DNA from 3 places in the Bartonella sp. bp_1 genome. Region 2 is predicted to be linked to each of the others. Evidence: riboswitches for the same ligand, from Rfam matches in the RefSeq annotation. Region 2 holds a riboswitch; each other region holds the start of a gene.
What was found. A riboswitch is a leader RNA that binds a small molecule or an ion and turns the genes downstream of it on or off. The one in region 2 is predicted to bind cobalamin.

Region 1: another riboswitch for cobalamin. It lies ahead of ACYZ97_RS06945 (energy-coupling factor ABC transporter permease); the one in region 2 lies ahead of metE (5-methyltetrahydropteroyltriglutamate--homocysteine S-methyltransferase).
Region 3: another riboswitch for cobalamin. It lies ahead of cobU (bifunctional adenosylcobinamide kinase/adenosylcobinamide-phosphate guanylyltransferase); the one in region 2 lies ahead of metE (5-methyltetrahydropteroyltriglutamate--homocysteine S-methyltransferase).

What each region holds. Positions count from the first base shown of each region.
Region 1 is NZ_CM147851.1:1,397,890-1,402,105, reverse strand. It holds gene greA (transcription elongation factor GreA) at 1-45, opposite strand, end outside; gene ACYZ97_RS06955 (copper chaperone PCu(A)C) at 180-701, opposite strand; gene ACYZ97_RS06950 (hypothetical protein) at 754-1,140, opposite strand; gene ACYZ97_RS06945 (energy-coupling factor ABC transporter permease) at 1,171-1,854, opposite strand; cobalamin riboswitch at 1,895-2,121, opposite strand; gene ACYZ97_RS06940 (pyridoxal phosphate-dependent aminotransferase) at 2,224-3,426, opposite strand; gene ACYZ97_RS06935 (ABC transporter ATP-binding protein/permease) at 3,768-4,216, shown strand, end outside.
Region 2 is NZ_CM147851.1:1,814,146-1,818,361, forward strand. It holds gene metE (5-methyltetrahydropteroyltriglutamate--homocysteine S-methyltransferase) at 1-1,759, opposite strand, end outside; cobalamin riboswitch at 1,892-2,130, opposite strand; gene nrdH (glutaredoxin-like protein NrdH) at 2,330-2,554, shown strand; gene ACYZ97_RS09005 (flagellar hook-basal body complex protein) at 2,786-4,216, shown strand, end outside.
Region 3 is NZ_CM147851.1:1,093,232-1,097,447, reverse strand. It holds gene ACYZ97_RS05395 (cobyric acid synthase) at 3-1,457, shown strand; cobalamin riboswitch at 1,467-1,683, shown strand; gene cobU (bifunctional adenosylcobinamide kinase/adenosylcobinamide-phosphate guanylyltransferase) at 1,713-2,225, shown strand; gene cobW (cobalamin biosynthesis protein CobW) at 2,226-3,290, shown strand; gene cobN (cobaltochelatase subunit CobN) at 3,290-4,216, shown strand, end outside.

The DNA.
Region 1 (4,216 bases), 420 kb from region 2:
CTTAAGGCGCTCGAAACCTGTTTTTGTCATTGGAACCGTTTCCATCTAAGTCCCCTTTCTTGTTTTGCCTTGTGGCCAGTATAAAAAGAAACGGCTTCCAGAATTTCTTCTGGAACCCGTTACATTTGATCAATCTGATATCTAATATAGCGTAAAATTTTTAATTTGCAAAAATTAAACTAATGTTGGTGCTTATCCTGATGCTGATTATGTTCAGGTGTTTGTGCTCCCATAGCTTCAACAGCAAACTCAACATCTACTGTACCGGCTTTTTCAAAGACCAGCTTGCCTTTGAACTTTGTCTCGGCCTTAACCGGTGCTGTGATATTCATGAACATGATATGATAGGCACCGGGCTTGAATTCTATGGTTTTGCCGGCAGGAATTTCAACGCCATCCATCAGATGGCGCATTTTCATGACACCATTTTCAACTGACATGGTATGAATTTCGGCCTTTCCTGAAAGCTCGGATGAAACAGAAACCAAACGGTCGGCTTCATTGCCATGATTGATAATTTTAAGGTATCCGCCGGCAACCTTGGCTCCATTGGGGGTGGCACGTGACCATGGATGATCTATTTCGAGTGATCCGGCTTTATATTCATGGGCATGGGCAAAATTTGTCAAGCCAAGCAGAGCTGTCATAAGAAGCAGAGCAAAAGCACGTCTATTGAGACGTTGGAAAAAAGAATGAAACATGGATATCTCCTGAGAATTTTTAAAATCTGTTTATGATTGGAAAAGGATGTTGTTAAAATCTTTGGAGAGGAGGGGGCCGGGCGCGGAAGGGGCCTCGGTAAAGAACATGTTTCTCGTCTTGAGGATGTGACAGGGCAAGTCTTTCACCATCACGCATATTCAGGTTTAAAATAGCGTCATGCTGGCCGAAGTCTTGTGTTGTGATGCCATTGAGGATGCATCCCGTCCCGCAACAGGTCGCGATAGGATGATTGGATGCATTATGGCTGTGGTTTTGTGTACCGCAAATAATACTGCCAAAGGCATCATATTGGGTTAGGGGTGACGCATCCGCCGGCCCAGCCATGGCCATACCCATGGACTGTACAAAAAGGGCAAAGGCCAGAAAAAGTCTGAACATCTTTTTTTTAGAATGAGCTTTGGCGGTTGCGTCACGCATTATCGTATTGCGTTCCTTAAGGATTTTTTCTTAGCTGGCAGATTGATAGAGGCGTTGTTGCACAAGGCCGCTGTTTTCAATCTTGTCAAAAGCTTTAGCTATGGCAAGGACGCCAAGATCAACCAATGGCTCAACCAGAATGACACTCATATAAGCAATGCCGAAAGTCGATACATTGGCCAAAGTGCCAACGCTTAGACCTTCGCCGTAAAAGGCCCAGAATGCGACCCATGCGACAATGCCGGCCTGATAGCTGGTTGAGAGTGCTAGCGCCTGTGAATATTTGACATCCTTATACGCGACTTTATTGGGGATGAGACGCTTGGCTAACAGACTCATGCCATAGAGCGGCACCAGCAGAGTTGTAACATTCATGCCATATTGAGGCAGGTCAAAGGGGGCGAAAAAAAGACCTTGGACAAGTAGTCCCAATGCCAGACCAATTGCTGCTGGCCCAGCGCCGAAGATCAGAAACAGGGTCGAGCCCAATATCAGATGGACTTCGGATACACCAACCGCATGATGGGGTAAAACTTCGAAAAAACAAAAAACAAGTGCGGTTGTGATCAGGCTACGTGCAGCCAGTGATAGAACACCGCCATCTTTTCTGATCGTATCCCATGCCATTTTGCCAGCAATGGAAAAAGCGGTTGCTGCTGTTGCGTAACTGAGAACAAGTTTTGCGCCTGTGACAACGCCTGGTTCAATATGCATATTTTATCTCCTTTGGCACCCACCGTGCCTTTTAATCGGATTCGTAACAATAATGACGGCAGGTTTCCTGACTCATGACCGAAACAGCTTATACAAACCTTCCCATTTACATAGTGGCCGAGCTTTCACCCGATTGTATAAGCCCGTTCATATACAGTTGCGGGGGCAGTCACGGCTTTGATCCCTCGTTTGGTCAATCTTACCGTTTTCCCTTTTATATTCCGCCAGACGTCTGTCTTTTGGAAAACCGTCAAAATATCCATAAAACGGATCAGATATCAACGCAATGCAATGAATAAAAAACCGCCCCTTAAAGGGCGGTTTTTTTATGGTGCGCGTTGTTATTTAATACGTTCTATTCGTATGCGATTAACGCAGACTTGCGCAGAAACGCTGAATTCGTGAACAGGCTTCTTCAAGCAGTTTTTCCGATGTTGCATAGGAAATACGGAATGCGGGCCCCAGACCGAAAGCGCTGCCATGGACAACGGCAACGGCCTCTGTTTCAAGAAGTTCAGTCACGAAATCCTCGTCTGTTTCGATTACTTTGCCGGATGGTGTCTTTTTACCGATGAGGCCTGCACAGGAAGGATAGACGTAAAAGGCACCTTCCGGCACAGGGCATTTGATTCCATTGGCTTGATTGAGCATGGAGACAACCAAATCACGGCGGGCTTGGAAAATCGCCTTGTTTTTGTTGACAAAATCCTGTGGTCCGTTGAGAGCCTCAACAGCGGCCCATTGTGAAATAGAAGATGTACCGGATGTCTGCTGGCTTTGAATCGTATCCATAGCCTTGATCAAAGGTAGCGGTCCACCGGCATAGCCGATACGCCAGCCGGTCATGGCATAGGCTTTTGACACGCCGTTCATGGTCAATGTACGTTCATAAAGTTTAGGCTCTACCTCGACGGGGGTGACAAATTTGAAATCGCCGTAGGTCAGGTGTTCATACATATCATCGGTCAGGATATGGACCTGCGGATATTTAAGCAGAACATCGGTCAGCTTTTTAAGTTCATCATGGGTATAGGCTGCGCCAGATGGATTAGAAGGGGAGTTGAAGATAAACCATTTGGTTTTATCGGTAATGACACTCTCTAGCTCATCCGGCTGTAACTTGTAATCATGCGCTTCTTTGGTTTCGATAAAAACAGGGGTGCCGTTCATCAACGAGACCATTTCTGGATAGCTTACCCAATAAGGCGCCGGGATAATGACTTCATCGCCGGGATTGAGGGTTGCCATGAATGCATTGAACAATATCTGTTTGCCGCCTGTGCCGACAATAATCTGTTCAGGCTTATAATCGAGATTGTTTTCACGTTTGAATTTTTTGACGATGGCTTCACGCAATTCCGGAATACCTGAAACAGGTGTATATTTGGTTTTACCGGCATGGATGGCAGCAATAGCTGCCTGTTTGACATTGTCAGGTGTGTCAAAATCAGGCTCGCCAGCGCTCAATGCAATGACGTCACGACCTTTAGCCTGCAGCTCACGGGCCTTTTGTGAAACAGCGATGGTTGCAGAAGGTTTGATGCGGGAAAGGGCATCAGCAATAAAAGCCATGATTTCGTCTCCTCAAAATCGGCAAATGGACCATGATTGGTTAAATGACATTGCTGTGTATATTCCAATATTGCAAAATACCGTTCAATGGCAGAAAACCAGATGTCGCAATCTATGTCGCAAGATGAGGCAAAGTGCAAGAAAACATTGATCAAAAAACTGTATAGGAAAAAATTTTATTTTCTGCTTTGAATGTTTTTTTTAAGAAAGTGGTAGCATAGTATAATTTTATGATCGAAGGCTTTTATTTCCATGCACATTTACAATGTCTGCCTTTATGCGACTCTCGCATTCCTGCCGTTATTGCCGGTTAAGAGAACGGCCTGATAAGGAAGAACTGTATGGTGGACAAGAAAAAAAGACAGGCAGGCAAAGCGGGATATGATGATGCTGCTGTGACACCCGGTCTGTTGCGGGAAGGCGAAGTCGCCAATACAGGTTTTTTACATCAGGCGCGTTTGATGTTTATTGCTTTTTGGCAATCGCATACGCGTAATGCGCTGTTGATTACCGCTTTCGGTATTTTTGTACTGATCATATTGATCGGTCGTGGACAGTTGCAGATTGTTACGTGGACAGAAGATTTTTTCAATGCGCTAAGCCGTCGTGACTTCAACGGCTTTATTTTTCAATTGGGGGTTTTCTTTGCGATTGCCAGTGTGCTGCTGGTATTCAATGTGACGCAGACATTTCTCAACCAATATCTTAAACTCAAGCTACGTGAAGGGCTGACAGATGATCTCATCAGCCAGTGGATGCAACCGCGTCGGGCATTTCGGCTTTCCATGGC
Region 2 (4,216 bases):
GATCATCACGTACAAATGACCAATTCAAAATAGTCACAGGCCCGGTCAACATGCCTTTCACCGGTTTTTGCGTAAATGATTGGGCAATCTGCCACCATTGAACAGTCATGGCTTGCGGACGGCTGACATCCCCATAAATAATGGGCGGACGCACATAACGGGATCCATAGCTCTGCACCCAGCCATGCTGAGTAAACGCGAAGCCTGACAGCTGCTCACCAAAATACTGTACCATATCATTGCGCTCAAATTCACCATGTACCAATACATCCAGCCCTGCCTCTTCCTGCCATGCAATGGCATCGCGCGTCCGTTCACGTAAAAAGTCATTATAAACCCGTTTATTGATCTCGCCTTTGGAAAATTGCGAGCGTACTTTTCGCACATCGCTTGACTGCGGAAACGATCCGATTGTCGTTGTAGGAAACAATGGCAAACCGAGAATATCACATTGCTTTTTATATCGTTGCCCATAGGGTGAAGAACGATTGACGGAATGCTTCTTTTGATAATGTTTTTGCAAATCCGGTTGATGGATGCGTAATGATGAATACCGATTGGAAACAGCTTCCGCATTATCTTCAAGTTGTTGACGCACATCATTGGGTTGCCCTCCCAATGCTTTGGCCAGAACAGACAGCTCTTCCAATTTTTGTGTTCCAAAAGCAAGCCATGATTTTAACTCGTCATCCAGTTTAGTCTCAAGAGCCAAATCAATCGGCACATGCAACAACGAACAGGAGGGGGCCAATTCTACACGCTCTACACCCAACCGCTTGACAATCGGCGACAGTCTCTCAATCCACTTTCGCAAATCGGTACGCCATATATTGCGTCCATCGATGACACCCAAGGAAAGAATCTGGGTATCACGCAATCCCCCAACGATATTATCCAGCTGATCATCACCACGTACAAGATCAATATGTAAGCCACCAACCGGCAATGACAAAGCTGTCTGGATATTATCGCCCAGATCGCCAAAATAACTTGCCAGCATAATTTGGGGGCATTTTTCTTGAGTAAGAAGCCGATAAGCATAATCAAATGCACCGCGTTGATTGGCATCCAAATCTGTCACCAGAACCGGTTCGTCAATCTGCACCCATTCACAACCAACCGATTTGAGTTGCTGCAACAATTGCAGATAAATCGGCAGGAGATGTGGTAACAGGCTAAGCGGATCAATATCCGCCTCGCGACATTTTGACAGCATTAAGAATGTAATCGGCCCAAGAATGACTGGACGGGTTATAATCCCTTCGCTTCTGGCTTCCAAAAACTCTTCTACCGGTTTTATGGACTTTAGGGAAAATGGCTGGCGCGGTCGTAGCTCCGGCACCAGATAATGATAGTTGGTATCAAACCATTTGGTCATTTCCAATGCCTTGCGGCCTTTTGTATATTCACCTTGATGACAACTGCAATCACCACTTTCTTCATGTCCACGGGCCAAAGAAAAATAATGCTCAAGAAAACTTTTCGGCGTTGCAAGCTCTGCCTTTTCATTCATAACGCCAACCATGATGGCCGTATCCAACACATGGTCATAGAGCGAAAAATCATTGGACGGGATGATCGTAATTCCCTGCCGCTTTTGTAAAAGCCAATGTCTTTTCCGAAGCACGGAGGCTATTTTTAAAAGTTCGGATTCACTTATTTCATGGCGCCAAAATGATTCAAGTGCCTGTTTCAATTCTCGTTTTGCACCAATCCGCGGAAAGCCGAGCGATGCGGTTTTTATTGTTTTTCCAGTCATAATAAACCCCTATAAAAGGGGGCAAAGGGTAAGCGGACACCATTTGGAATATATACAATATTCCATCCGGCAACCTCCGGGACACCCCGCCCGTAGATAATGGAACACGCCTGCCTCCTCATAAAGACAGAACATGCTTTTCATGCCGCGGCAGGTCTCCTGGCTTGCAGGTCAACGCCTTCATCCGTCTTCCCGAATTTTCATTCAGTGACATCAATGGATATCGGCTCACCACATACAGTTGCGGGGGCAGCTCCGGCTTTTAGCATTCTGCGATAAGATCAGCATCAACCAATCCATTAGAAATGCCATACCGGATTCCCTCTTAGCTATGTCGGTTAAAACAAAGAACCACGACAAAAAATGATTTGGCATAGCCTTTTCACAAAGTCAATAATCATATAAAGATTTGCTTATATGTTTATGTATTGATATAAAATCAGATCGCAATATTGATCTTGTTCTGCTCCCAAAAAACTTCATATTGACGATTTGTAAACTTTTTATATCTATATATTGTGTCATATCCTTCAAAAACCGTCTATGAGACACAAGAGCAGGAGCATCGACATGACCATTACCATTTATTCCAAACCATCATGTGTTCAATGCAACGCCACTTATCGTGCACTGGCCAATATGGGTATTGATTATGAAGTGGTTGATATTACAGAGGATAAAAAGGCTTTTTCCTATGTCCAGCAATTAGGCTATCGGCAGGTACCGGTTGTCGTTGCCGGAGAAAATCACTGGTCAGGTTTCCGTCCCGATATGCTGAACGGACTACCGCACTAGACTCTAAACTTCAAAGGAAGCTACTTGCTATCCTCAATCAGGACAAAGAGGGGATTACCTTTTTAATCGTCTTTAACGTTGCATCATGCCCCATTTGTGTAATGTAAAAAAAATATGCCGCTTTGCTATTTGCATCATACTGAAGATACTGCCTGAGCTTGAATATCCAGCTTCACGCAAGCTTATCCGTATAAAAGATAGGCTGTAAAAGTGTAAAACGGGGAAAGCGGCATGAGCGTCTATGGCATGATGCGAACCGGTGTATCGGGCATGAACGGACAGGCAAACCGCCTTTCCAGTATTGCCGATAACGTCGCCAATTCTGCCACCACGGGTTACAAACGTTCCGACGTCCAGTTTTCAACCCTTGTTATTCCAAACAATTATCGCAGCTATCAATCAGGCGGCATCAATAGCCATGCCCGCCATATGATTTCCCAACAAGGAACCGCTCGTCCTACCCATGAATTGGGCGATGCCATGATCAACGGCTCAGGGTTCTTTCAGGTCGAAGATTCAGGTGGCCGAAAATTTCTGACACGTGCCGGTTCATTCCGTCCAGATAAAGACGGTTATCTGCAAAATGCCCAAGGCTATTATCTTCTGGATGAAAAAGGCCAAAAATTAAAAATAGATTCCAATGAAAAGCTTGAGAGTGAAGTCACGACAAAAATCGATATGTCGATGAATCTCAAGGCGACAGACACGGCACATCCACTTAACCCCCGCCCCAGCAGCAAGGTGAATGTTTCCGGTAACATCAATAAAGATACACCGATCATGCCAACTCTCGGCATCAATCCTTCAATACAACTCGACAAGACAGCATCAACGATTACACTACCATTCGATCCTGATAATGCGGCAACATACAATGAGAAATCATCTGTTACGGTCAAGGACGGACAGGGACGCGATGTCATACTTGATGTCTATTTGAGCAAAACCGCTCCAGACAGCTGGACCATGAATATCCAGAAGCTTATGCCTGACGGAAGCCATCAGCAGGTTTTACAAAATGAACCCCTGAATTTTGATACAGCCGGCAACCTTATCGGTGCACCGGCCAACTTGTCGCTCAATATACCAAATGAAGATGGCAATACCTTTACACTCGACTTCAACCTTGGCGCGAATGTAACGCAAAGCGGTTCATCAAGCTCCGTCAAATTGACATCAGATCGCCGCTTTGATCCAGATAATCGTGCAACCTATCATGAAAAAACGACCCAGACCGTATATGATAAAAACGGGAATGCCATCAATATAGATACCTACTTCACCAAAAAAGATGACAACACTTGGGAAGTCAATGTCTACGGTCAGGATATTTCAACCAATCCCCCCGGCTACATTCGTCTTTCCGGTAGCCAGATAGTCCATTTTAATGAATCCGGTGGTATGATCGATTCCAATTCCGGTATGGTGCTGACAATCCCCGATGCAACAGGCAATGATTTTACAGTGCAAATGTCATGGGGTGGTCTCCTCACTCAAAAAGAGCTAGCAAGCGACCTCTCCAGCAATATCGACGGACTCAATCCTAACGACCCAAACTCATATAACCGGAAACAGACGGTCACGGTCTATGACCCCTATGGTCAAGCCATACAATTGGAAACCTTCTTCACCAAAACAGGCCCGAATGAATGGCAGATGAGC
Region 3 (4,216 bases), 720 kb from region 2:
ATATGGCGCGGGCTTTAATGTTTCAGGGAACGGGATCGGATGTTGGTAAGACCGTTCTGGTTGCTGGCCTTTGTCGTCTTGCGCGTCATAAAGGTCTGCGTGTGAGGCCTTTTAAACCGCAGAACATGTCTAATAATGCTGCGGTTGCTTCGGGAGGGGGAGAAATAGGACGAGGACAATGGCTGCAGGCTTTTGCCTGTGGTGTAGAGCCTTGCGTTGATATGAATCCAGTTTTGTTGAAGCCACAAAGTGAAAATGGTGCACAAGTCATTGTTCAAGGCAAAGTCTATGGTAATGCCAAGGGATATGAATACCAAGATATGAAAGGCAAGCTGCTGCCTTATGTGATGAAATCATTTGAAAGAGTAAAAAGTAAAGCCGATATTGTTTTGGTTGAAGGTGCGGGGTCACCTGCTGAAACCAATCTACGCAAAAATGATGTCGCCAATATGGGATTTGCAGAAAAGGCCGATATTCCTGTGGTGCTTATAGGGGATATTGATCGTGGTGGTGTTATTGCTTCGCTTGTCGGCACACATACCATTTTGGACTCGTGCGACCGGGAGCGTATTGCCGGTTATCTCATCAATAAATTTCGTGGTGACCCTTCATTGTTTGATGATGGACTTAAAGAGATTGAAAAATATACAGGCTGGCCGAGCTATGGGGTTGTCCCGTGGATTGAGGCTATGAGCCGATTGCCGGCAGAAGATTCTGTCGGCCTTTTTAAGGTTCGAGGAGCTTCAACCGGGCGGATTAAAATTGCTGTTCCTGTTTTGCCGCATATTGCCAATTTTGATGATTTTGATCCTCTGATTCAGGAAAAAGATGTTGATCTTGTTTTTGTCCGTGTGGGTGAACCGATCGCTTATGATTGCCATGCCGTGATTATTCCAGGTAGCAAGGCAACCATTGCAGATATGGAGACGGTTCAGAATCAGTCATGGACTGATGATATTCGCCGTTGTTATGAAAACGGTGCAGAAATCATCGGGATATGTGGTGGGTTTCAGATGCTTGGCCGTATTATTGATGATCCGGACGGAATAGAAGGGCGCACGCGCCGGATTAATGGTTTGGGGCTGCTTGATATCGTGACAGCTTTAAAACCTGAAAAGATTACGCGCAATATAATGGCTCATTCCTATCGCGATCATACTGATTTGCAGGGATATGAAATCCATTTGGGAGAAAGCGCCGGCCCTGATTGTGATAATGCTTTTCTTGAAATTGATGGACGTAAGGAAGGCGCGGCTTCTTCAGATGGCAGAGTATGGGGAACTTATCTGCATGGACTGTTTAATAATGGTACTTTTCGTCAGAAGTTTCTTAAAAGGCTTGGTGGTTTTTCGTCCGGTTGCAATCAACATGATATTATTGATCAGGCATTGGATGACATTGCCAACGCATTGGCGCAAGCAATCGATATTGATGCGCTTTTTGCTCTTGCGCGTTGATGAGGGGCACGCTAACGTCAATTATCGGTCTTTTTTGTGATTATTCAAAATATGAACAAAAGAGTGAAAAGGGAATGTGAAAGCTTCATTGCTATATCACAGCCGACCCCGCGACTGTAGAGCGTTAGAAGATGCCAAGGCTTTATAGCAGCCACTGAGAAATCGGGAAGGCGGCAGATTTTGTCAAAGCGCGAGCCAGGAGACCTGCCGATTGGTTGATTTGCCGGATTTTTCGGTGCCGACACGGAGGTTGTTTTGGCAAAACTTATATTGGTGCTCGGCGGGGCACGTTCAGGCAAATCGCAATTTGCCGAAGATATCATTTTAAAAAGCGGTTTGAAACCCGTTTATCTTGCTACGGCTGAAATTATTGATGAAGAAATGGCAACGCGGATCATTCGGCATCGGGCGCGGCGCGGGCCTGAATGGCACAATCTTCATGCGCCGCTTGAGCTAGCTGAAAAACTGCTTGAAGAAACGGATGAGAACTCTGCCATTTTGGTTGATTGTATGACGCTTTGGCTGAGTAATCTGCTTTATTATAACGCAAAAGTTGAAAAGACATTTGACCGCTTTATTGAATCGCTGAAAAAAATGCAGGGGCTTGTAGTTTTTGTAGCCAACGAGGTGGGGCTTGGTCTGGTGCCCGAAAGTGAATTGGGGCGCCGTTTTCGTGATCTTGCCGGTTTGCTCAATCAAGAAATGGCAAAAGAAATGGATGAAGTTTATTTCATCGCTGCCGGTCTGCCGCTCAAATTGAAAGGATAGATGATGGGTCAGGAATTTTTATCATCCAAAATACCCGTGACTGTTATTACGGGGTTTCTGGGTTCGGGTAAGACGACAATGATCCGTTCTTTGTTAGAGAATGCACAAGGCAAACGGATTGCCCTCATCATCAACGAGTTTGGCGATATGGGGGTTGATGGCGGACTTTTAAAGGGATGCGGCATTGAAAACTGTCGTGACGAGGATGTAATCGAGCTTAATAATGGCTGTATCTGTTGTACAGTGGCAGAAGATTTTATTCCGACAATGGGCAAACTTCTGGCACGCGCTGACCGGCCAGATCATATTGTTATTGAAACATCGGGATTGGCGCTTCCCCAGCCTTTGGTGGCTGCCTTTAATTGGCCGGAAATCAAGACGCAGGTAACAGTTGATGGTGTTGTTACCGTTATTGATGCACCTGCTGTGGCACAAGGGCGTTTTGCTGATGATCATGACAGGATTGATCATCAGCGTAGTAGCGATGAATCGTTGGATCATGAAAGTCCCTTGGAAGAGCTTTTTGAAGACCAGATTCATGCTGCTGATCTCATTGTTTTGAACAAGGTCGATCAGCTTGATGGAAAGGCGATGGATATTGTTAGAAAAGAAGTATCCAGTCGTTCAACCCGGCCTGTCCGCATGCTCGAGGCGAGCTTCGGTAATCTCGGCGCTGATCTTTTGCTGGGGCTTGGGATTGGCACGGAAATGGATATCGGCAACCGAAAATCCCATCATGAATTGCACCATGAAGACGGGGTGCCGCATAGCCATGACGATTTTATAAGTTTTGTTGTCGAGGGACATAAGATTGTTGATCAGAAAGCATTTCTTGCCCGGCTCGAGGATGTGATTGCTCGGCATGATGTTCTACGACTTAAAGGTTTTGTTGATGTGGACGGCAAGCCGATGCGGCTGGTTGTTCAGGCTGTCGGTTCACGCATTGATAGTTATTTTGATCGGCCTTGGTCGGCGCAGGAAAAACGTCAGAGCCGTCTTGTCGTGATTGGTTTGAACGAGATGGATCAGGAAAAAATAAAACAAGAAATGGCCAGTTTTTTCTAATGCATTTATTGCTGGCACAAAAAGGCACCTTAAGTGATGCTGAGGAAGCTATTGATCTTGGGCAGTCTCCGGCAGATATGCTTTTTTTGTCTGCAGCGGACACAGAAATTGCCTGTTTGAGTGCGGCTAAGGCAGTGCTTGGACAGGGTCTACCTCAATTGCGTTTGGCTAATTTGATGCAATTATCGCATCCTATGTCGGTCGATACTTATATTGACCGTACCGTGCAATATGCCAAAATTATTGTTGTACGGGTAATTGGCGGAGAAGCCTATTGGCCTTATGGCCTTCAGATGTTTCATAGTACTGCACTGGAACATAATATTGCACTGGTTGTGATCCCTGGTGATGATAAATGGGATGAAAATCTTGAACGTTTTTCGACAGTGCCGCGTGAACATAGCTATGCGTTGTGGCAGTATTTGTTAGAAGGTGGGGCTGAAAATGCCCAACAGTTTTTAAATTATATGGCTTTTCTGATCGGGCGGGATGAAAAGCCTTTGTCTGCGCGGCCTTTAATGAAAGCAGGATTGTGGTGGCCGGAAGGTAGTAATCGTTCTGATGATCTGCTGGCACGTTTTAAGGCTGATGGCAGGCCGGTTGTTGCGATATGTTTTTATCGGGCATTGGTACAAAGTGGTCAATTGAAGCCGGTACAGGCTTTGATTGAAGCTTTGGATTGTCAAGGTATGCAGGCGCTGCCAATTTTTGTTTCCAGTTTGAAGGATCCGCTATCTTGCAAGGTTGTTTCAGAAATTTTCAACCATTGCCCGCCGGATATTGTGCTGAATGCCACGGGTTTTGCCGTTTCTACGGGGCTTGATGATCGCGAGGCGACCATTCTTGAATATAAGGATGCGATGGTCTTGCAGGTTATTTTTTCGGGACAGGATGAAGCGAGCTGGAGTCAATCCACGCAAGGACTT